2 regions of the Curtobacterium sp. MCLR17_036 genome follow, and region 2 is predicted to be linked to the other one. Evidence: predicted binding sites of a transcription regulator. Region 2 holds the regulator's gene; the other holds the start of a gene.

Region 1 (10,913 bases), 1.7 Mb from region 2:
GCGGTCCCGCGCACGTACCCGCCGAGGGTCGTCACCACGCGGTCGCCGATCCGACGGGCGCGGTCGTACTGGTCGCCGGTGAACGGGCGCAGCAGGAACTCCCACAGCGCCGGGCCGTCCTTCAGGAAGAAGAACAGGATGACCGCGGTGAGCACCGCCCCGGTCACGAAGTTCGTCACCGCGGAGATGCCGGCGATCGCCCCGGCTCCGAACCGGGCGCTCGTGACGAAGTCGACGACGCCGGACACCGCGTCCTCGATCTGCCCGTCGGTCACCCGGACGGGCAGCTCGTGCAGCAGGTCCTGCAGTTGTTGCAACCCGTCGACCGCCGAGGCCTGCAGCATCGGCCACTGACCGGCGAACGTCGAGACGAGCAGCCACAGGACACCGGCACCCGCGGCGAGGACGGCCACGAACGCGATCGAGGTCGCGAGCACCGAGGGCACCCCGTGCCGCCGCAGCCAGGCGACCAGGGGGTGCAGCGCCGAGGCGATGATGAGCGCGAGGAGCAGGGGGATCGTGACGAGGCTGAGCGTCGTCGCGGCGGTGACGATCGCGCCGATCACCACGACGATCACGACCGTCTGCATGCAGCGGACCGCGAGCCGGCCGTAGGGGTCGGTCCAGGTGCTCGGTCGGACGGACGTGGGCGCGGGGGAGCGGCGCAGGTGCATGGCGGGGTCTTCCGGTTGGTGCCGACGGGGACCCGCACGACCGTACCCGGCGCCCCGCCCCGGTCGTGCGGGGCAGGTCACCCGCCGCGCTCCCGGTCTGACGGGTCGACCAGCGCCCGGGTCAGTTCGATCGTCCACCGGTCGAGGGCGGCGCCGGTCCGCAGGCCGTGCGCGACCACCACGTCGGTCGAGCCGTGCGGGCGGAGGGCGCAGGCGCGACTGTGCCGGGTCGCCCCGTTGACCAGGTCGGCGCCCCTGCCGCGCTGCCAGCCCCGCGGGGTCGTCGGCGCCCGCACCGATGCGGCGAGGAAGCGGGTGAGGTCCGCGAACGTCGACCAGACACCACCGGCGGCGGCGTAGGCACCGGCCCCGATCGTCCAGGGTGCGGCCTCCGTGCCGTCGCGCCGACGGGGCAGGACGCGCTCGGGCGGCAGTGGCCGCAGGGTCGCGGTCGAGACCCCGGCCGGGTCGAGGACCCGCGACGTGCTCCAGGCCCACCAGTCCCCGGTGACCGTGTCGAGCACCTCGCCCAGGACGGCGTATCCGAGGTTGGAGTACAGGACCTCCCCGCGCCGGAGGACGGGGGCGACGACGTCTGGGTCGAGTCGGCGTCCCACGACGTCGGCGTACGGGTCGCGCTGCACCGTCGCACGCAGCGGGTGCGCCATGCGGAGGAGTCCGGCCCGGTGCTCCAGGACCTCGCCGACGCTGAACCGTGCGGCCGTCAGCCGGGGCACGACGCGGGACACGTCGTCGTCGAGCTGCACCAGGCCCTTGGCGACGGCGGCCCCGACGGCCGCCGCCGTGACCGCCTTCGTGACGCTGCCCCACTCCACGAGGCCGTCGGGCCGGTACGGCGCCGGGAAGTCGCGGAGCGGACGGAGCGTCCCGTCGCCCGCCTGCACCACGGCGCCCCACGGGCGAGCGTCACGACGCCGCACGAGCGCTCCTCCGGCCGGGGACCCCTGCGGAGACCGTGGACGAGCGGCGGGCGACGGTGGTGCCGGACATGCCGACATCGTCGCCGCTGTCGATCGGAGTGCGGTGGGAGACCGCGGGCGCCGTGGCGCGGTGAGCGGGCCGCCTACGATGGACGGGTGCTGCTCGCGATCGACACCTCCGCCGGGACCTCCGTCGCCGTCGTCGACCCGGCCACCGGCCGGGCGCTCGCGACCCGCGACACCGAGGACAGCCGCCGGCACGCCGAGGTGATCGGCCCGTTCCTCGCCGAGGTGCTGGCCGAGGCCGGCACCAGTCCCGCCGACGTCACCGGCGTCGTCGCCGGTACGGGCCCCGGCCCCTTCACCGGCCTGCGCGTCGGCATCGCCGCCGCGCGCACCTTCGCCGCGGCACGCGGCGTCCCCGTCCTGCCGCTCGTCAGCCACGACGCGGTGGCCGCCGACGCGCGCGACGGCCGACCGGACGGGCCGTTCGTCGTCCTGACGGACGCCCGCCGCCGCGAGGTCTACTGGAGCGCCTACGACCAGACCGGCACACGCGTCGCGGGCCCTGGACTCGCGAAGCCGGTGGACCTCGACGAGGTGATCCGGGCCTCCCGGCCCGACGCGGTGGGCTGGGACCGCGTGACGGCCCTGTCGGTGCCGGCCTGGAGGCTCGGGGCGCTCGCCGCGGACCGGCTCGCGTCCGGCGCGGCGTTCGACCAGGACACGGCCCTGTACCTGCGCGACCCCGACGTGACCGTGCCGGGTGCGCCGAAGCGGGTCAAGCAGTGACCCTGCCGGACGAGCTCCGCCTGCGGCGGGCCCACCCGCAGGACCTCGACGACATCATGTGGCTCGAGCACGCCTCGTTCCCGACGGACGCCTGGTCGGCGTCGCAGATGTCGGGCGAGCTGTACTCGCCGCACGGGTACTACGTCGTGGTCGAGACGGCCGACGACACGTCCGCGCCGCTGGTCGTCGGGTACGCCGGGCTCTCCTCGCTCGCGGGCAACCCGGTCGCCGACGTGCAGACCATCGCCGTCGCCGCGGACCAGCGCGGCAAGGGCCTCGGGCGGGTGCTGTTCACGGAGCTCCTCGACGAGGCCCGTCGCCGCGGTGTGCGCGAGGTGTTCCTCGAGGTCCGCGCCGACAACCCCGTGGCGCAGGCGATGTACACGGCGTTCGGGTTCGAGCACATCGCGACCCGGCCCCGCTACTACCAACCGGACGGCGTCGACGCGTGGGTGATGCGGGCGGACCTGCCCGGCCCGGACGCCGAGCGGTCGTCGGGCGTCGGACCCATCGGACAGGAGGCCCTCGGTGAGCGCGACTGAACCACTGGTGCTCGGCATCGAGACGAGCTGCGACGAGACCGGCGTCGGCATCGTGCGGGGGAGCACCCTGCTGGCGAACGTCATCGCGTCGAGCATGGACGAGCACGCCCGGTACGGCGGCGTCGTGCCCGAGGTCGCGGCACGCGCGCACCTCGAGGCGATGACCCCGACCCTGCACGAGGCGCTCGACCGCGCCGGGGTGACGCTCGACGAGCTCGACGCCGTCGCCGTCACCGCGGGGCCCGGGCTGGCGGGGGCGCTCATGGTGGGGGTGGGGGCCGCGAAGGCGCTCGCCGTGGCGACGGGCAAGCCGCTCTACGGGGTCAACCACCTGGTCGGCCACGTCGGTGCCGACGTGCTGCGCTCGGACGGCTCCGAGATCGAGCTGCCGACCGTGGCGCTGCTGGTGTCCGGCGGGCACACCTCGCTGCTCCTGGTGCGGGACCTGGTCGGCGACGTCGAGCTGCTCGGCGAGACGATCGACGACGCTGCGGGCGAGGCGTTCGACAAGGTCGCCCGGTTGCTCGGCCTGCCGTACCCGGGCGGCCCGCAGATCGACCGTGCCGCGGCTGATGGCGACCCGACGGCGATCCGGTTCCCCCGCGGCCTGACGCTGCCGAAGGACATGGCGGCCCACCGGTACGACTTCTCGTTCTCGGGGCTGAAGACCGCCGTTGCGCGGTGGGTCGAGCGCTGCCGCGACGAGGGGCGCGAGGTGCCCGTGGCCGACGTCGCCGCGAGCTTCCGCGAGGCGGTCGTCGACGTCCTGCTCACCAAGGCGCTGCACGCCTGCCGCGACACCGGCGTCGACCGGCTGCTGCTCGGCGGCGGCGTCGTCGCGAACGCCCGGCTGCGGCAGGTCGCCGAGGAGCGCTGCGCTGCCGCGGGGGTGGCGCTGCGGATCCCGCCGTTCGACCTGTGCACGGACAACGGCGCGATGATCGCCGCGGTCGGGGCACGGCTCGTGGCCGAGGGGCACGCGCCGAGCGACCTCGGACTCGCGGCCGACTCGACGCTGCCGGTGACGACCGTCCAGGTCTGACGTCGTCCCGCTCGGCCCGGTCGGCCCCGTCCGGTCGGTGCTCGGGCGCCTGTGGGAGGATCGACACGGCGTCGGAGGTACCGGGCGCCGAGAGGGGATCGCGGTGTCCGATCAGAACGAGTGGCCGAAGCCGGGCGAGACGACGACGGGAGGTGCGTCGACCGGTCAGCCGGACGGCTCGTCCGCTCCGGACGCCCCGCAGGCACCGGACGCCCCGGCGGCGCCGTCGGCTCCTGAGCCGCCGCAGCACGGCGGCCCGAACCCCTCCGCGGCACCCCAGCAGCAGTCGAACCCGTACGCGGCACCCCAGCAGCCCGACCCGTACGCGGCGCAGCAGCAGCACAACCCGTACGCGGCGCCCCAGCAGCAGCACCAGCAGAACCCGTACGCCGCGCCCCAACAGCAGTCGAACCCGTACGCGGCGCCGCAGCAGCCGTCGTACGGCCAGCCGCAGCAGGGTGCGCAGAACCCGTACGCGCAGCAGCAGAAGCAGCAGCACGGCGGCCAGGACCCGTACGCGGCACAGCAGCCGTACGGCGGCACGCAGTACGGCAGCACGCAGTACGGCGGAACCCAGTACGGCAGCACCCAGTACGGCGGAAATCAGTACGGCAGCACGCCCTACGGGGCGAACCCGTACGCCGCGAGCGGATACCAGCCGTACGCGCAGCGCCCGAAGACGAACACCCTCGCGATCCTGTCCATCGTCTTCGGCCTGGCGTCGATCCCGTTCTGGTTCATCGCGATCCTGCTCGGCCCCGCCGGCGCGATCCTCGGCCACGTCGCCCTCGGCAAGGTGAAGCAGAACGGCGAGACCGGCCGCGGTCTGGCGCTGACCGGCATCATCGCCGGCTGGGTGATGACCGGTGTCTGGATCCTCTGGATCGTCTTCGTCGTCATCCTGGCGACGTACGGCAACGGCTCGGGAACGCCCTACGACTACGACTACGACTCCGGGACCGGCGCCTTCGTCGGCTGACCCCGCCCGGGCAGCGTCGCACGAGCTCGACCCCGACCGACCGGCTGCGCACCGCCGACCGGCGGCGCACCGCGGGCTGGCTGCCTGACGCGGGCTGGCGGCGTACCGCGGGCCAGCAGCGCACCGCCGGCTGGCGGCGTACCGCGGGCCAGCAGCGCACCGCCGGCTGGCGGCGTACCGCGGGCCAGCAGCGCACCGCCGGCTGGCGGCGCACCGCGATCAGGCGGCGGCCTCGCCGAGCCGCTCGCACAGGACGGCGGTGTGCCGGCCCTCCAGCCGGGTGAGCACGAGCGTCACGCGACCGGTCCCGCGCAGCCGCAGCCGCTTGCGGAACTGCGCGGGGTCGACGTCGACGCCGCGCTTCTTGATCTCGACCGTGCCGATGCCGTCGGCCGCGAGCCGGGCCGACAGGCGCTTGACGTCGAGCGGCATCGTGTCGATCACCCGGAAGCCCTGGGCGAAGGGCGTCGTCACGGCCCGGTCCGAGGTCACGTAGGCGATGCCGTCGGAGAGCATGTGCCCGTCGAGCTCGCGGGCGAGGTCGCCGATCAGCCGCGCGCGGATGACGGCGCCGTCCGGCTCGTACAGGTAGGCGCCGAGCGGACCGACCTCGGCGTCCTCGGCGTCGGCTGGCCCGGTCATCTCGGCGACGCCGTGCGCGCCGACGACCGTGGCCGCCCGGCGGACGTCCGGTCTCGCCAGGGGGCCGAACCACAGGGCGAGCTCGACGACCTCGCGGTCGACGGAGGTCCACTGCGCCTCGGCCGTGTCCGGGATGAGGTCCCGGTCGATCCCCGGGCCGAGCTTCACGCCCGTGGGGGTCGTCGTGGCGGCGGCGAACACGGTGTCGAGCGACGGCGACCAGTCGTCCGGGTCGGCGAGCCGCCGGGTGTCCGAGTGGCCGCTGGTGCGGCGGGCGGGGTCCATCCAGACGCCGTCGACCGACGACACGTCGAACGTGGCGGCGTCGCCGAGCTGCACGCGGGCGTTCGGCCACGGCGCGAGGTTGTGCGTCGCGACGGCCGCGGTGACCTCGTCGCGGTCGACGGCCGTCACGTCGAGGTCGAGGGCCGCCATCGCGAGCGCGTCGCCGCCGATGCCGCAGCCCAGGTCCGCGACGCGGGTCAGGCCGGCGGCGGCGAAGCGTCCGGCGTGCTGCGCGGCGACCTGCAGCCGGGTCGCCTGCTCGAGTCCGGCCTCGGTGAACAGCATGCGTCCGGCGAAGTCGCCGAACTTGCCGCGGGCCTTCTGCCGCAGCTTCGCCTGGGTCAGGACCGCTGCGACGAGTCGCGGGTCGTGTCCCTCGGCCCGGAGCCGCGAGACCACCCGGACGATCTCGCCGCCGTCGGACACCGCGGGGGTACGGTCGAGCAGGGCCATCCCGTCGGGGGTCAGCAGTGCGGTGAGTTCGGCGGCGTCCATCCCCCGATCCTCCCAGGTGCTGGGTGTTCTCCCGACGTGCTGGCACTCGGATTGACCGAGTGCCAGACGGCCCCTAGAGTTGGCGTTGGCACTCTCCTGTGCGTAGTGCCAACCCGGTTTTCATCTGTACCGAGTCCGTACCGAGAAAGAAGAGGTCACCGTGGCCGTCAGCATCAAGCCGCTCGAGGATCGCATCGTCATCCGCCAGGTCGAGGCGGAGCAGACCACCGCTTCCGGTCTGGTCATCCCCGACACCGCGAAGGAGAAGCCCCAGGAGGGCGAGGTCGTCGCCGTGGGTCCGGGTCGCATCGACGACAACGGCAACCGCGTGCCGCTCGACGTCGCCGTGGGCGACAAGGTCATCTACTCCAAGTACGGCGGCACCGAGGTCAAGTACTCGGGCGAGGACCTGCTGGTCCTGTCGGCCCGCGACGTCCTCGCGGTCGTCGTCAGCTGAGTCCAGTACTCCTCGAGAACGCCCCGTTCGGCTCCGGTCGGCGGGGCGTTCTCGCGTCCGGCGCGTGGTCGCGCGGTCGGACGGGAGGCCCGGTGCCCGCCCGGTGCGTCGGTGGCGGTTCCTAGGATGATTCCGTGAGTGAACCGAGTCCGGTGCGTCCGGCCCGCGACCAGGCGACCGTCGGCGTGGTGCAGGCAGTGGTCGCGTACGGCCTGTGGGGCCTGATGCCCCTGCTCTTCGCGGCGATGGCTCCCGCCGGCGCGTTCGAGATCGTCGCCTGGCGCATCGTCTTCGGGCTCGTCTTCTGCGCCGTCGCGATCGCCGTGACCCGGTCCTGGCGACGGACCCGCTGGCTCGTCGCGCAGCGTCGGGTGATGCTCGTGATGGGGCTCGCAGCCGTGCTCATCCTGGTCAACTGGACGGTCTACGTGCTGGCGACCACGACCGGGCACACCGTCGAGGCAGCGCTCGGCTACTTCATCAACCCGCTCGTCACGATCGCCCTCGGGGTCGTCGTCCTGCGCGAACGCCTGCGGCCGGCACAGTGGGCGGCGGTCGGGATCAGCGTCGTCGCCGTGGTGGTCATCGCGATCGGCTACGGCCGGATGCCGTGGATCTCGCTCGTGCTGGCCGCGTCGTTCGGCACGTACGCGCTCGTGAAGAAGCGCGTCGGCGGCTCGGTCGACGCGCTGAGCGGGCTGACGATCGAGACGCTCTGGCTGCTGCCGCTCGCGGTCGGCGCGCTCGTCGTGCTCGGGGCCACCGGGCTGGGTGGTGGACTGACCATGGGCAGCGCCGGGTGGGGGCACGTGCTCGTCACGGTGCTGACCGGTCCGGCGACGGCGATCCCGCTGCTGCTCTTCGCGTCGTCGGCACGGCGGGTGAGCCTGTCGACCCTCGGGCTGACGCAGTACCTCGCGCCGGTCCTGCAGCTGCTCGTCGGCGTGCTCGTGCAGCACGAGCCGATGCCGCCAGCGCGGTGGGCCGGGTTCGCGATCGTGTGGCTCGCACTGGTGGTGCTCACCGTGGACTCCTTCACGGCGTCCCGGGCGTCGCGGCGCCGTGCGCTCGCAGCGGCCCCGGCCGGAACGGCCTGACGGTCGCACGCCGGGCCTCCCGGCCTCCCGTCCGTCCCGACACGAAAGCGACAGTTCCCCGCGGATGATCCGCGGGGAACTGTCGCTTCGGTGAGTGGAGCGGGTCCTACTTCTCGACCGCGCCCTGGATGGCGCTCTGGTAGACGGGCTTGTTGTCGCCGTCGAACTTGTAGATGCCGATGTAGGCGCTCGACGGGTCGTTGTTCTCGTCGAACGGACCGATGCCGGACGGGCCGGTGTAGTGGATGTCCTTGCCGTCGTCCAGGAGCGTCTTGCACTCCTTGAACGTGGCGCACTCGGTGCCGCCGTCGGCTCCGGACACCGCGGCAATGTTGGCCTGGATGGTGCCCGAGTCCGTGCCCTTGCCCTTCACCGCGGCGAGGGCGGCGAGGACGGTGGCGTCGTAGGACTCCGCCGCGTACGAGTAGTCGGCGAGCGTCTTGCCCGAGGACTCCTTGTAGAAGTCGGCGAGCTGCTTCTTGAAGTCGTCCTTCGGCGAGGCGCCGGGGATGGTGCCCTGGGCACCGTCGAGGGTGCCCTTGTCGAAGTCCTTCGAGTAGTCCGCCGTGTTGCCGTCGGACATGTAGATCTTCGCCGTGTTCCCCTGCGAGACGAGCTCGGGGATGATCGACTTCGTCTCGTCGAAGGCCAGGACGACGATCGCGTCGGGCTTGGCTGCGAGTGCAGCGGTCACCTCGGACGAGAACGTGGTCTGGCCGGGCGGGAACTCCTGGCCCTTGCCCTTGCCGCCGTAGACGACCTGGCCACCGGAGGCCTCGACCGCAGCCTGCACGGAGTTGCGGAGGCCCGTGCCGTAGGTGTCGTTGAAGACGAGGAACGCGACCTTGGCGTTGCCGTCACCGGTGACGAGCTGGCCGAGCGCCGAACCCTGCACCGAGTCCGGCGGAGCGGTCCGGTAGTAGTACGACGAGTAGCCGGAGAGGTCGGTCGCGGTGTTCGCGGGCGAGATCTCGACGATGCAGTTGCTGGTGAGCTGGTCGATCACGTTGAGCGTGACCGACGAGGACTCGGCGCCGATCGCGACCGGGACCTTCGCGTTGACGAGCTTCGTCGCGGCGGAGCTCGAGACCGTCATGTCGTTGCTGTCACCGGAGTCGGTGGCGGGCGAGATCGTGACGTCCTCGTCCAGGACCCCACCGGCCGCGTTGATGTCCTGGACGGCGAGGCCGACGCCGGACTCGGCGGGCGGGTTCAGGTAGGCCAGCGAACCGGTCAGCGGCAGGATCGTGCCGATCTTCAGCGGGTCGGTGCTCGGCGAGTCGGGTGCCTTGCAGCTGGCGGCCGGGTCCTTCTTCGCCCCGCCCGACGCCGAACTCGACGGCGATTCGCCGGCGCTGGTGGTGGAACAGGCGGCGAGGAGGACGGCTGCTGCGCCCGCCAAGGCCAGTGCCGTGGTGGCACGGGTGGTTCTGATCATCCGTGGAGCCCTTTCTCTGCGCGGAGGGCCTTTTCGTACCGGGTCGAACACGATGCCCTCTGCGTGGGATGCGAGAAAACTAGAGCGGATGTGTTTCGCCCGTGTGTCCGGGCTCCGACCCTGCGTGTTTCGTTACGCACCCGTGACAATCCTTCGAGGACGCACGGGAACCCCTGGTCAGGGAACCGTCCGGACGGTCCTGTCCCCGGAACGAAGCGAGCGGCAGGCCCCCACGACCGGATCGTGGTGGCCTGCCGCTCGCACGGGGACCTGCGGACTAGCCGCGGTAGTTCGGTGCCTCGACGACCATCTTCACGTCGTGCGGGTGCGACTCCTTGAGCCCGGCGGCGGTGATGCGGACGAACTTGCCTCGGGCCTTGAGCTCCGGCACGGTGCGGCCGCCGACGTAGAACATCGACTGCCGCAGACCGCCGACGAGCTGGTAGACCGCGTTCGCGACCGAGCCGCGGTAGGGCACCTGCCCCTCGATGCCCTCGGGGATGAGCTTCTCGTCAGAGGGCACGTCGGCCTGGAAGTAGCGGTCCTTCGAGTACGAGGTCTTCTCGCCGCGGGTCTGCAGCGCGCCGAGCGACCCCATGCCGCGGTAGGCCTTGTACTGCTTGCCGCCGACGAACACCAGGTCGCCAGGGGACTCGTCGGTGCCGGCCAGGAGCGAGCCGAGCATCACGGTGTCGGCACCGGCCACCAGGGCCTTCGCGATGTCGCCGGAGTACTGCAGGCCGCCGTCGGCGATGACCGGGACGCCGGCCTCGCGCGCGGCGAGCGACGCCTCGTACACGGCGGTCACCTGCGGCACGCCGACACCGGCGACGACGCGCGTGGTGCAGATCGAGCCGGGGCCCACGCCGACCTTGACCGCGTCGACGCCGGCGTCGATGAGCGCCTGCGCGCCCTGACGCGTCGCGACGTTGCCGCCGATGACGTCGACGCCCGCGAAGCGCTCGTCGGCCTTGAGGCGGCGCACCATGTCGAGCACGCCCTCGCTCTCGCCGTTGGCGGTGTCGACGACCAGGACGTCCACCCCGGCCTCGAGCAGTGCCTCGGCACGCTGCCAGGCGTCGCCGAAGAAGCCGATCGCGGCGCCCACGCGCAGGCGGCCCTCGTCGTCCTTGGTGGCGTCCGGGTACTTCTCGCTCTTGTCGAAGTCCTTGACGGTGATGAGCCCGCGGAGCTTGCCGTCGGCGTCGACCAGGGGGAGCTTCTCGATCTTGTGCTGCGCGAAGATCGCCACGGCCTCTTCCGGGTCGATGCCCTCGAGCGCGGTGATGAGCGGTGCCTTCGTCATGACGTCGCGGACGAGCGTGGTCGCCATCTCGAAGGGGGCGACGAAGCGCATGTCGCGGTTCGTGATGATCCCGACGAGGGTGCCGTCCGGCTCGACGACCGGCAGGCCGGAGACCCGGAACTGCCCGCAGAGCGCGTCGACGTCGGCGACGGTGGCGTCCGGGGTGGTCGTCACGGGGTTCGTGATCATGCCCGACTCGGAGCGCTTGACCTTGTCGACGTAC
Region 2 (10,913 bases):
GTGAACGCCGAGTTCCGGGCCGCGCGACGGAAGATCGCGCCCTCGGCCGTGCGCACCCTGGTGACGGCGTTCGCGGACGACCTCGCCGAGCTCGCCGCGGCGTGCCGGCAGCTCCTCGCCGACGAGGCGCAGGAGATCACCGACAAGGTCGTCGACAAGTACTACGGCGGCCGGGTGGAGACGAACGCGTTCAAGGTCGCCGACATCGCCCTGGCCGGCCGCTCGGCCCCGGCCATCGTCGAGCTGCGGCACGCCCTCGCCACGGGTGAGGCCCCGGTACCGATCGTCGCCGCCTTCGCGAGCAAGATCCGCACGATGGCGAAGGTCAGCGCGTTCCGTGGTCCGAGCGGGCAGGCGGCCTCCGCGCTCGGCATGGCGCCGTGGCAGGTGCAACGGGCGCAGCGCGACGTCGCCTCGTGGACCGAGTCCGGGCTGGCGAACGCGATCACGAGCATCGCCGAGGCGGACACCGCGGTGAAGGGCGGCTCCCGCGACGCGCACTACGCCCTCGAGGTCATGGTGCGCACGATCGCCCGGCGCGGCGAGGCCCGCTGAGGCGAGGCGAGCCCGTCGGCTGACCCGGCCCGTCGGCGTCGAGGTCCTGCGCCCGTCGGCGTCGGTGGTCCCGCGCCGGACGGCGTGCACTTTGTGAGCAGCAATGGTCGGGAGCGCCCGCTCGACCCGACCGTTCCTGCTCACCATCGCCGTCGCCGGGGCGTCCTGGCGGTCGTGCGCCGGTCGCGTGTACTTCGTGAGCAGCAATGGTCGGGAGCGCCCGCTCGACCCGACCATTCCTGCTCACGATCGCCCGGCGAGGCTCCCGGCGAGGGGTCCCGGCGGTCCCGCGGTCGAGCCCGTGCTGCCGTGCCCGTGCCCGCGTCGTGCACCGAGTGAGCAGAAGACGTCGGGTGCGGCCTCGCGGCCCGACGACTTCTGCTCCCTGAGCGAGCGCAGCGCCTCGCGCCCCCTCGCACGCACGCCCGACCGCCGCTTCCGTGCGGTGCAGCGCGACGACCCCGTGCTGGGCAGCGCGCACCGAGTGAGCAGAAGACGTCGGGTGCGCCCGCACGACTCGACGTCTTCTGCTCACTGGACGAGCGCAGCGCCCGACGCGCCCCGACGCTCGTGCCCGCTGCGGGTCCGCGCCCGCGCCCGCGTTGCTGCGGCCTGCCCGTGCCCGTGCCCGTGCCCGTTCGGCGGGCTGGAGCCCCTCGGCGTGCACTTCGTGAGCAGGAATGGTCGAGCGCGCCCTCGCGACCCGACCATTCCTGCTCACGAAGCGCGCCGCGCCCCCGCCCCAGCGCCCCGCCCCGTCCCGCACCCCCACCCCGCGCCCCACACACGACGAAGGCCCCGCACCTTCCGGTACGGGGCCTTCGTGCGACGCTCAGGAGATCAGAGCGAGGCAACCTTCTTCGCGATGGCCGACTTGCGGTTCGCGGCCTGGTTCTTGTGGATGACACCCTTGCTCACGGCCTTGTCGAGCTTCTTCGAGGCGAGGGCCAGGGCCGCGACGGCCTTGTCCTTGTCGCCCGCGGCGACGGCGTCGTTGGTGTGACGGATGTACGTCTTCAGCTCCGACTTGTACGCCTTGTTGCGCTCGGTGGCCTTGAGGTTGGTCTTGATGCGCTTGATCTGCGACTTGATGTTCGCCATGTGTTGCTCCTGCTTCGTCTCGTACGGGTGGGCGCGACCGCAGGGTAGAGGGGCCCTTGGTCGCATCGCGTTCCACCCGTGGGCGGGGAACGCGGAAGCCAGCCACCAACACTACCAGGCGGACGGGCTGCCACCAAAGCACGAAACACCGCCGGATCGGCGAAACGCCGCGGCAACAACGACGGGCTACGGTGACGGACATGCCATCCCTCGCACCTCGGATCGACACCGTGCCCGCCTCCGGCATCCGGAGGGTCTTCGAGCAGGCTGCCCTGCTGCAGTCCGGCGGTACCGACGTGACGATGCTCGTCATCGGCGAGCCCGACGTGCCGGTCGCGCCGCACATCGGCGAAGCGGCCCGGCGTGCCTGGACCGAGGACCGCACGGACTACACGCCGAACGGTGGGATCGCGCCACTCCGGTCGGCCCTCCGCGACAAGCTCCGGCGGGAGAACCGGATCGAGGTCGACCTCGAGCAGATCTGGATGACGATCGGGGCGACGCAGGCGCTGTTCCAGGCGATGACGCTGACGCTCAGCCCGGGCGACGAGGTCCTGGTGCCCGACCCCGGTTACACGACCTTCACGATGAACGCGCACATCCTCGGCGCGACCCCGGTGCCGTACCGGCTCGAACCGCAGCACGGCTTCGAGCCCGACCTCGAGGCCCTCGAGGCGAGCGTCACCGAACGCACCCGGGTCCTCGTCGTGAACTCGCCGTCGAACCCGCTCGGCTCGGTCTTCGGCGAGGACACGCTGCGTGCGCTGCTCGCCTTCGCGAAGCGGCACGACCTCTGGGTGATCAGCGACGAGGTCTACGAGTACTTCACCTACGGCACCCGGCACGTCAGCCTGGCCGCCCTCGACGAGGACGACCGGGTCTTCTCCGCCTTCTCGCTCAGCAAGACGTACGCGATGACCGGCGTGCGCGTCGGCTACCTCGTGACCCCGAAGGGCCTCGGTCCGACGATGCGCACCACGCAGGAGGCGATGATCAGCTGCGTCGCCGAGCCCGACCAGTACGCGGCCCTCGCGGCGATCGTGGGGGACCACTCCGCGGTGCGCGACGCCCGCGAGCACTACCGCGCCAACCTCGAGGTCGCGAAGCAGACGCTCGACGCCGCCGGCATCCGGTACCTCGACCCGCGCGGCGCCTTCTACCTGTGGGTGGACGTGTCGCACGCCTCCGAGGGCGACGTCGCCGAGTGGGCGCTCGGCTTCCTGCAGCGGGAACGGGTCGCGGTCGCCCCCGGCAGCGCCTTCGGCCGGACCGGCGAGGGCTGGATCCGCGTCTGCCTGGCGGCCACCCCGGACGACCTGCGGCGCGGCCTGGGCGCACTGCCCGCGCCGGTCGGCGCGACCGTCTGACGGACGGGAGGCACGGTGCGGGCCCGCCCCGTGCCTCCCGTCCGCCCCGCACCGCGTCCAGGGCGGTGACCGGTCTCCACAGGTCGGCCGCGGGTGCGCGCGTCGGCGCGCAACCGTGGGACAATCGTTCGACCGTCCGACCCACCTGAGGAACCGTGAGCCCACAAGCATCCGCTCCGCTCGAGCCCGCCGCGACCCCGGCCGACGCGATCCGCAACTTCTGCATCATCGCGCACATCGACCACGGCAAGTCCACGCTGGCCGACCGCATGCTCTCGATCACGGGCATCGTCGAGGACCGCGCGATGCGCGCGCAGTACCTCGACCGCATGGACATCGAGCGTGAGCGCGGCATCACGATCAAGTCGCAGGCCGTCCGCATGCCGTGGGAGCTCGACGGTGAGACCTTCGCGCTGAACATGATCGACACGCCGGGCCACGTCGACTTCTCGTACGAGGTCTCGCGCTCCCTGGCGGCGTGCGAGGGTGCGATCCTGCTCGTCGACGCCGCCCAGGGGATCGAGGCGCAGACGCTCGCGAACCTGTACCTGGCGCTCGAGAACGACCTCGAGATCATCCCGGTCCTCAACAAGATCGACCTGCCCGCGGCCGACCCGGACAAGTACGCCGCCGAGCTCGCGCAGCTCATCGGCGGCAAGCCGGAGGACGTCCTCCGCGTGTCCGGCAAGACCGGCGTCGGCGTGCCCGAGCTCCTCGACCGGGTGGTGCAGCGTGTGCCCGCTCCGGTCGGCGACGTCGAGGCGGCCCCGCGCGCGATGATCTTCGACTCGGTCTACGACAGCTACCGCGGCGTGGTGACCTACGTGCGCATGATCGACGGGTCGATCAAGCCGCGCGAGAAGGTCCAGATGATGTCGACGAAGTCGACGCACGAGATCCTCGAGATCGGCGTCTCCTCGCCCGAGCCGAAGCCGACCAAGGGCCTCAGCGTCGGCGAGGTCGGGTACCTGATCACCGGCGTGAAGGACGTCCGCCAGTCGAAGGTCGGCGACACCGTCACGACGGCGCAGAAGCCCGCGACCGAGGCACTGCCGGGCTACACGGACCCGAAGCCGATGGTGTTCTCGGGCCTGTACCCGATCGACGGGTCGGACTACCCGGACCTCCGCGAAGCGCTCGACAAGCTGAAGCTGTCCGACGCCGCCCTGGTCTACGAGCCGGAGACGTCGGTGGCGCTCGGGTTCGGGTTCCGCTGCGGGTTCCTCGGGCTGCTCCACCTCGAGATCATCACCGAGCGGCTCTCGCGCGAGTTCGGTCTCGACCTCATCACCACCGCCCCGAGCGTGGTGTACGAGGTCACCAACGAGGACAACACCGTCACCGAGGTCACGAACCCCTCCGAGTTCCCGGGCGGCCGCATCGTCGAGGTGCGCGAGCCGATGGTCCGCGCCGCGATCCTCGCGCCGAAGGACTACGTCGGCGCGATCATGGAGCTGTGCCAGTCGCGTCGCGGCAGCATGCTCGGCATGGAGTACCTCGGCGAGGAACGCGTCGAGATCCGCTACGAGATGCCCCTCGGCGAGATCGTCTTCGACTTCTTCGACCAGTTGAAGAGCAAGACGCAGGGCTACGCCTCGCTCGACTACGAGCCGACCGGCGACCAGGCGGCCGACCTCGTCAAGGTCGACATCCTGCTGCAGGGTGACCAGGTCGACGCGTTCAGCGCGATCGTGCACCGCGACAAGGCGTACGCCTACGGCACGCTCATGACCGAGCGGCTCCGCAAGCTCATCCCGCGCCAGCAGTTCGAGGTGCCGATCCAGGCAGCCATCGGCGCCCGGATCATCGCCCGCGAGAGCATCCGTGCCATGCGCAAGGACGTCCTGGCGAAGTGCTACGGCGGTGACATCACCCGCAAGCGCAAGCTCCTCGAGAAGCAGAAGGAGGGCAAGAAGCGCATGAAGATGGTCGGCCGGGTCGAGGTCCCGCAAGAGGCCTTCATCGCCGCCCTCTCGGGGGACGTCGAGGAGAAGAAGAAGTAGCGGGGCGCGTCGTGTCGGTCCGCACCGCGCGGGCCGGTGCACCGGCCGCTCCCGGTAGCATGGCGGCATGAGTACCCGCGGGAGCTACCGGACCGCCCTGACGTACGGCGCGGTGGGGGCGACCCAGGCGTCGGACCTCATGACGTACCCGCCGGACGGCTTCACGCCGTCCGAGTCACGGGCCCGGATCGGCCACGGCGACCAGCGCTTCGAGACCGCCGTGGTGCAGGCGCTGACGTGGCAGATCCAGGAGCGCAGCGGCATCCGCGTCCAGGTGGACGACCAGCCCGACGACGACGAGGTCCGGTACAACCCGGTGACCTTCGACGACGACGGTGTCCCGATCGCGCCCGCGTCGATCGGCACCCCGCGGGTCGAGAAGTTCGCGCCGGACGGCACCCCGCTCCTGACCGCGGGCACGAGTGCCACCCTGACCATGCATGCCTTCGGGCAGACGGTGTTGGCCCCGGTGCGCGTCGTCGCGATCATCGACGAGCGTGACCGCAAGGGCTTCGCCTACGGCACGCTCGAGGGGCACCCGCTGTCCGGCGAGGAGTCGTTCGTCGTCGAACGGACCCCGGACGGCTCGGTGTGGTTGCAGATCCGGCAGTTCTCGCAGCCGTCGAGCGCGAAGTGGCGGTTCGTCGCCCCGTTCGTACGGCGGCAGCAGAAGGTCATGGCGGAGCAGTACCTGGCGGCCCTGCGCGGGGACTGACCCCGCCGGGCACGGTGTCTCGCGTCAGCGCAGCGGCGGCAGCGCTGCGATCGCGTCCTCGATGAGGGACGCGTCCGACCGGCAGTCGCGCGCGACGGTGACGGCGTTCGTCGCCCGGAGTGCGTCCACGTCGTAGACCCCGGTGGCGACCGCCAGGAACGGGATGCCGGCTGCGTCGGCGGCCTCGCCGTCGCGCGGCGTGTCCCCGACGATGACGGCGCGGGTGCCGGCGAGTTCCGCGGCGGCCCGCAGGGTGACGTCCGAGCGCTCCACCTCGGTGTCGCCGAAGTAGGAGTGGTCCCAGTCGAAGACGGCGGGGTCGAACCCGGCACCGGTGAGCTTGACCCGCGCGCGGTACTCGGAGTTGCCCGTGAGCAGCCCGTTCCGCCAACCGAGTGCGGCGAACCGGTCGAGCAGCGCCTTCGCGCCGGGGACGGGGTCGCGGTGGTCTCCGGACGCGTGCCGTTCGGCGGTGAGGTCGTGCAGGTGCCGTCCGACGGCGGGGATGAGCGAGTCCTCGAGGTCGTGGGCGCGGACGTGCTCGGCGATCAGCCCGGCGTCGGTGCGCCCGTGCTGGTGGCCGACCCGCAGCGTGAGGTCGCGGCCGACCGCACGCTCGAGCGCCAGGTGGTACAGGTTGCCCGGCGACGAGGCGTTCATCACGAGGGTGCCGTCGATGTCCCACAGCACCGTGGTGGGGACGGGGTGGTGCTCCATCCCTCCATCATGGCGGAGAATGGACGGCATGCCGAGTGCTCTGCCGATCGCCGATCCTGCGCCGTCGGACGGCCTGATCACACCCGGTGCCGACGCCGGGGACGTGCCCTTCGGCGTCTACGTGCACGTGCCGTTCTGCCGGGTCCGCTGCGGGTACTGCGACTTCAACACGTACACGGCGTCGGAGCTGCGCGGCGTGCGGCGTGACGACTACGCCGGGCACGCGGTGCGCGAGATCGAGTGGGCCGCGACCGTGCTCGACCGCTCCGGTGTGCCGCGTCGCCCGGTGTCGACCGTGTTCTTCGGTGGCGGCACCCCGACGATGCTGCCGGCGTCCGACCTGGCGATGATCCTCCGTGCGATCGACGACACCTGGGGCATCGTGCCCGGGGCCGAGGTCACCACCGAGGCGAACCCCGACTCCGTCGACGCCGCGTCGCTCGAGACGCTGCGGGCCGGCGGCTTCAACCGGATCAGCTACGGCATGCAGTCGGCGGTGCCGCACGTGCTCGCGACCCTCGACCGTACGCACGACCCGCTCCGGGTCCCCGTCGTCGTCGACCTCGCGAAGCAGCAGGGCCTCGACGTCTCACTGGACCTCATCTACTCGACCCCGGGGGAGTCGCTGCAGGACTGGCGCACGTCGCTCGACGCCGCGATCGCCTGCGAGCCGGACCACGTGTCGGCGTACTCGCTCATCGTCGAGGACGGCACCGCGATGGGCCGGATGGTGGCCCGTGGCGACCTGCCCGCGCCCGACGACGACCTCGCCGCCGACATGTACGAACTGGCCGACCAGGTGCTCGGCGACGCCGGCTACTCCTGGTACGAGGTCTCGAACTGGTCCCGCGGCGACGCGCACGCCAGTCGGCACAACCTGTCGTACTGGAAGGGCCACGACTGGTGGGGCGTCGGACCCGGCGCACACTCGGCCGTCGCCGGCACGCGCTGGTGGAACGTCAAGCACCCGGCCGCGTACGCGAACCGGGTGCTGTCGGGGGAGTCGCCGGCCGCCGGCCGCGAGACCATCGACGCCGAGACGCGGTACGTCGAGCGCCTGCTGCTCGCGGCGCGGGTCCGTGGGGAGCTCGCGACGAGCGAGATCCGCCAGGAGGCCCGTGGCCGGGTCGCCGGCCTCATCGCGCGCGGGCTGGTGGACGGGTCGGCCGCGGTGCGGGGACGCATCGACCTGACCCTGCAGGGTCGCCTGCTCGCGGACGCCGTGGTGCGCGAGCTGCTCGACTGAGCCGCTACTCCTTGATGAACTCGATTGCGAGCGGGTAGCGGTAGAACTGCCCCTGGTTCGCGGCGATCGCGGCGATGATGCTGAACACGATCGTCACGACGGCGACGATCGGCAGCAGCACCAGGCCGATGAGCACGATGACGAGGATGCTCGACACCAGGTACGCGATGCCCATCGTGATGTGGAAGTTCAGGGCGTTCCGGGTGTGCTCCCGCACGAACCGGCCGCGGTCCCGCAGCACCAGGTAGGCCACCAGCGGGACGATGAAGTTCGAGAAGATCGCGCCGACGTGGGTCAACGTGGCCCAGAGGCGCTGGTCCTCGGGGCGCATCGGTTCCGGGAGCCGGTAGCCGGGAGGGAACTCGGGGCCGCCGGGCTGCTGTCCGTAGGTCATGCCCGCAGCGTACCGACCGCCGCGGGGTCCCGGCCGGACGGTGGTCGGGCGTAGGATCAGCAGTCGACACGTCCGAGTGCCAGATCAGTCCGGAAGGAGCGCGCGCGTGGTCAGTGAACGCAGCCTCGAGGTCCTGAAGGCGATCGTGCGCGACTACGTGGCATCGCGCGAGCCCGTGGGGTCGAAGACGATCGTCGAGCGGCACGCCTTCGGCGTCAGCGCCGCCACGATCCGGAACGACATGGCCCTGCTCGAGGACGAACAGCTCATCGTCGCGCCGCACACCTCGTCGGGTCGTGTGCCGACGGACAAGGGGTACCGGGTGTTCGTCGACCACCTGGCGGCAGCGCGCCCGCTGACCAGCGCGCAGCGGCACGCGATCGAGACGTTCCTCGGGGCCCCGAACGACCTCGACGAGGTCCTCGGCCGCACGGTCCGGCTGCTCAGCCAGCTCACGAACCAGGTCGCACTCGTGCAGTACCCGTCGATGGTGCGGGCGCGGGTGCAGCACGTCGAGCTCGTGCGCCTCGGTGACACCCGCCTGATGGTGGTGCTCATCACCGACACCGCACGGGTCGAGCAGCGCGTCGTCGAGACCGACGTCGCCCTCGACGAATCGGCACTCACCGAACTCCGCACGGTGCTCAACGGCGCGACCGTGGGCCTGCTGCTGCAGGACGTCGCGACGGCGCTCCGCGCTGTGCCGCAGCAGATCCGTCCGGACGCCCAGACCCTCGCCGGGGTGGTCGTCGCGACCCTCATCGAGCAGGTGGCGGCCAACCGGCAGGACCGCCTGGTGATGGCCGGCGCGGCGAACCTGGCGAAGAGCGAGCAGGACTTCTCCGGCGGGCTCTTCCCCGTGCTCGAGGCGATCGAGGAACAGGTGACCCTGCTCCGGCTGTTCGGCGAGATGCAGATCGACGACGGCGTGGCCGCGCGCATCGGCGTCGAGAACGCCGAGTACGGGCTCGACGCGACGAGCATCGTCGCCGGGGGCTACCTGGCCGGCGGGGAGCTCGCGCGACTCGGCGTGCTCGGCCCGACCCGGATGGACTACGGCACGAACATGGCTGCCGTGCGCGCCGTCGCTCGGTACCTGTCCAAGCTCCTGGGCGAACATTGACGGACCGCCCCACCCGCCGGGGCGGGCCGACCCACGCGGGTCGACCCGGGCCTCCCGGCCGACCGACGACCACCCGGACCGCGGCGACCGCCGCTCCGGACCGACCGAACGAAACCGACTGAGGGATACGTGGCAGACCACTACGACGTCCTCGGCGTCCAGCAGGACGCCTCCGATGCCGACATCAAGAAGGCCTACCGCCGCCTGGCGCGTGAGCTGCACCCGGACGTGAACCCGTCACCCGACGCCGCCGAGCGCTTCAAGGACGTGACGCACGCGTACGACGTGCTGAGCGACCCGGAGCAGCGGCGCCGGTACGACGCGGGCCCGCAGGGCGACAGCCCCTTCGGCGGCGGCGCCGGCGGGTTCAGTGACATCTTCGACGCCTTCTTCGGCGGCGGCGGTGGGGGCGGCGGCCGCGGCGGCGGACCCCGCAGCCGGGCCGAGCGCGGGCAGGACGCCCTGCTCCGCCTCGACGTCGACCTCGACGAGGTCGTCTTCGGCACCCACAAGGACGTCGAGGTCGACACGGCCGTGCTGTGCGAGACCTGCCACGGGTCCTGCTGCGCGCCGGGCACCAGCCCCCGCACGTGCGACATCTGCGGCGGCTCCGGGCACATCCAGCGCCAGGTCCGCTCGCTCCTCGGCAACGTCGTCACGAGCGCGCCCTGCGGCACCTGCCGCGGCTACGGCACGGTCATCCCGAGCCCCTGCCCGACGTGCCAGGGACAGGGTCGCGTCCGCGCCCGCCGCACGGTCCCGGTGGACATCCCCGCCGGCGTCGACTCCGGTCTGCGCCTGCAGATGCCGGGCCAGGGCGAGGTCGGCCCGGCCGGCGGTCCCGCCGGTGACCTCTACCTCGAGGTCCGCGTCCGGCACGACGACGTCTTCAGCCGCGACGGCGACGACCTGCTCGCCACGCTCGAGGTCGCGATGACCGACGCCGTGCTCGGCACGACGACGACCATCGACGGCCTGGACGGTCCGGTCGAGCTCGAGATCCGACCGGGTGTGCAGAGCGCCGACGTCCTGGTCATCAAGGACCGCGGCATCACGAAGCTCCGGGGCAGCGGCCGCGGCGACCTCCGGGTCGGCGTGCAGGTCGTGACCCCGACCAAGCTGTCGCACAAGGAACGGCAGCTCGTCGAGCAGCTCGCGAAGTCGCACAAGGCGTCGGCGCCGCAGCTCGCCCGGTTCCAGCAGGGCATGTTCGGCAAGCTCCGCGACCGGTTCTTCAACCACTGATGGCGTCGCTCTACCTGGTCGAGACGCTCGACGGTGTCGCCGCCGGGGACCAGGTGTCCCTCGACGGGGCCGAGGGCCGGCACGCCGTGTCGGTGGCCCGCGTCCGCGTCGGTGAGGCCCTGCGCCTCGGCGACGGGCGGGGCACGGTGGTGACGGGTGCGGTCGAGTCGGTCGGGCGCGACGCGCTGGTGCTGTCCGTGGCGACGGTCGCCGTCGAGCCGGCACCGCGCCCGTCCCTGACGCTCGTGCAGGCACTGGCGAAGGGCGGGCGCGACGAGATGGCGGTGCAGGCCGCGACGGAGATCGGCGTCGACCGGGTCGTGCCGTGGTCGGCGGCCCGCAGCGTCTCCCGCTGGGAGGGCGCCAAGGTCGAGAAGGGCCGGGCCCGCTGGGCCGCGATTGCGCAGGAGGCCTCGAAGCAGGCGATCCGGTCGCGGGTCCCCGTCG

What was found. The regulator HrcA, encoded in region 2, represses chaperone genes, less so after heat shock. The targets are predictions, from matches to a motif close to TTNGCACTCGNNNNNNNCGAGTGCNAA.
Region 1: groES (co-chaperone GroES) is a predicted target of HrcA. The motif match lies at 6,432-6,458, and genes of this name have one in related genera.

Annotation. Positions count from the first base shown of each region.
Region 1 is NZ_CP126269.1:3,306,939-3,317,851, reverse strand. Features, by position in the region: gene DEI99_RS15585 (AI-2E family transporter) at 1-674, opposite strand, end outside; gene DEI99_RS15580 (serine hydrolase domain-containing protein) at 752-1,615, opposite strand; gene tsaB (tRNA (adenosine(37)-N6)-threonylcarbamoyltransferase complex dimerization subunit type 1 TsaB) at 1,772-2,407, shown strand; gene rimI (ribosomal protein S18-alanine N-acetyltransferase) at 2,404-2,949, shown strand; gene tsaD (tRNA (adenosine(37)-N6)-threonylcarbamoyltransferase complex transferase subunit TsaD) at 2,936-3,991, shown strand; gene DEI99_RS15560 (DUF4190 domain-containing protein) at 4,095-4,970, shown strand; gene DEI99_RS15555 (class I SAM-dependent methyltransferase) at 5,190-6,392, opposite strand; gene groES (co-chaperone GroES) at 6,553-6,849, shown strand; gene rarD (EamA family transporter RarD) at 6,984-7,946, shown strand; gene DEI99_RS15540 (ABC transporter substrate-binding protein) at 8,053-9,384, opposite strand; gene guaB (IMP dehydrogenase) at 9,662-10,913, opposite strand, start outside.
Region 2 is NZ_CP126269.1:1,577,988-1,588,900, forward strand. Features, by position in the region: gene holA (DNA polymerase III subunit delta) at 1-555, shown strand, start outside; gene rpsT (30S ribosomal protein S20) at 1,396-1,656, opposite strand; gene DEI99_RS07435 (pyridoxal phosphate-dependent aminotransferase) at 1,857-3,023, shown strand; gene lepA (translation elongation factor 4) at 3,179-5,026, shown strand; gene DEI99_RS07445 (DUF1990 domain-containing protein) at 5,094-5,741, shown strand; gene DEI99_RS07450 (HAD family hydrolase) at 5,766-6,458, opposite strand; gene hemW (radical SAM family heme chaperone HemW) at 6,487-7,704, shown strand; gene DEI99_RS07460 (DUF4870 domain-containing protein) at 7,709-8,098, opposite strand; gene hrcA (heat-inducible transcriptional repressor HrcA) at 8,205-9,221, shown strand; gene dnaJ (molecular chaperone DnaJ) at 9,351-10,466, shown strand; gene DEI99_RS07475 (16S rRNA (uracil(1498)-N(3))-methyltransferase) at 10,466-10,913, shown strand, end outside.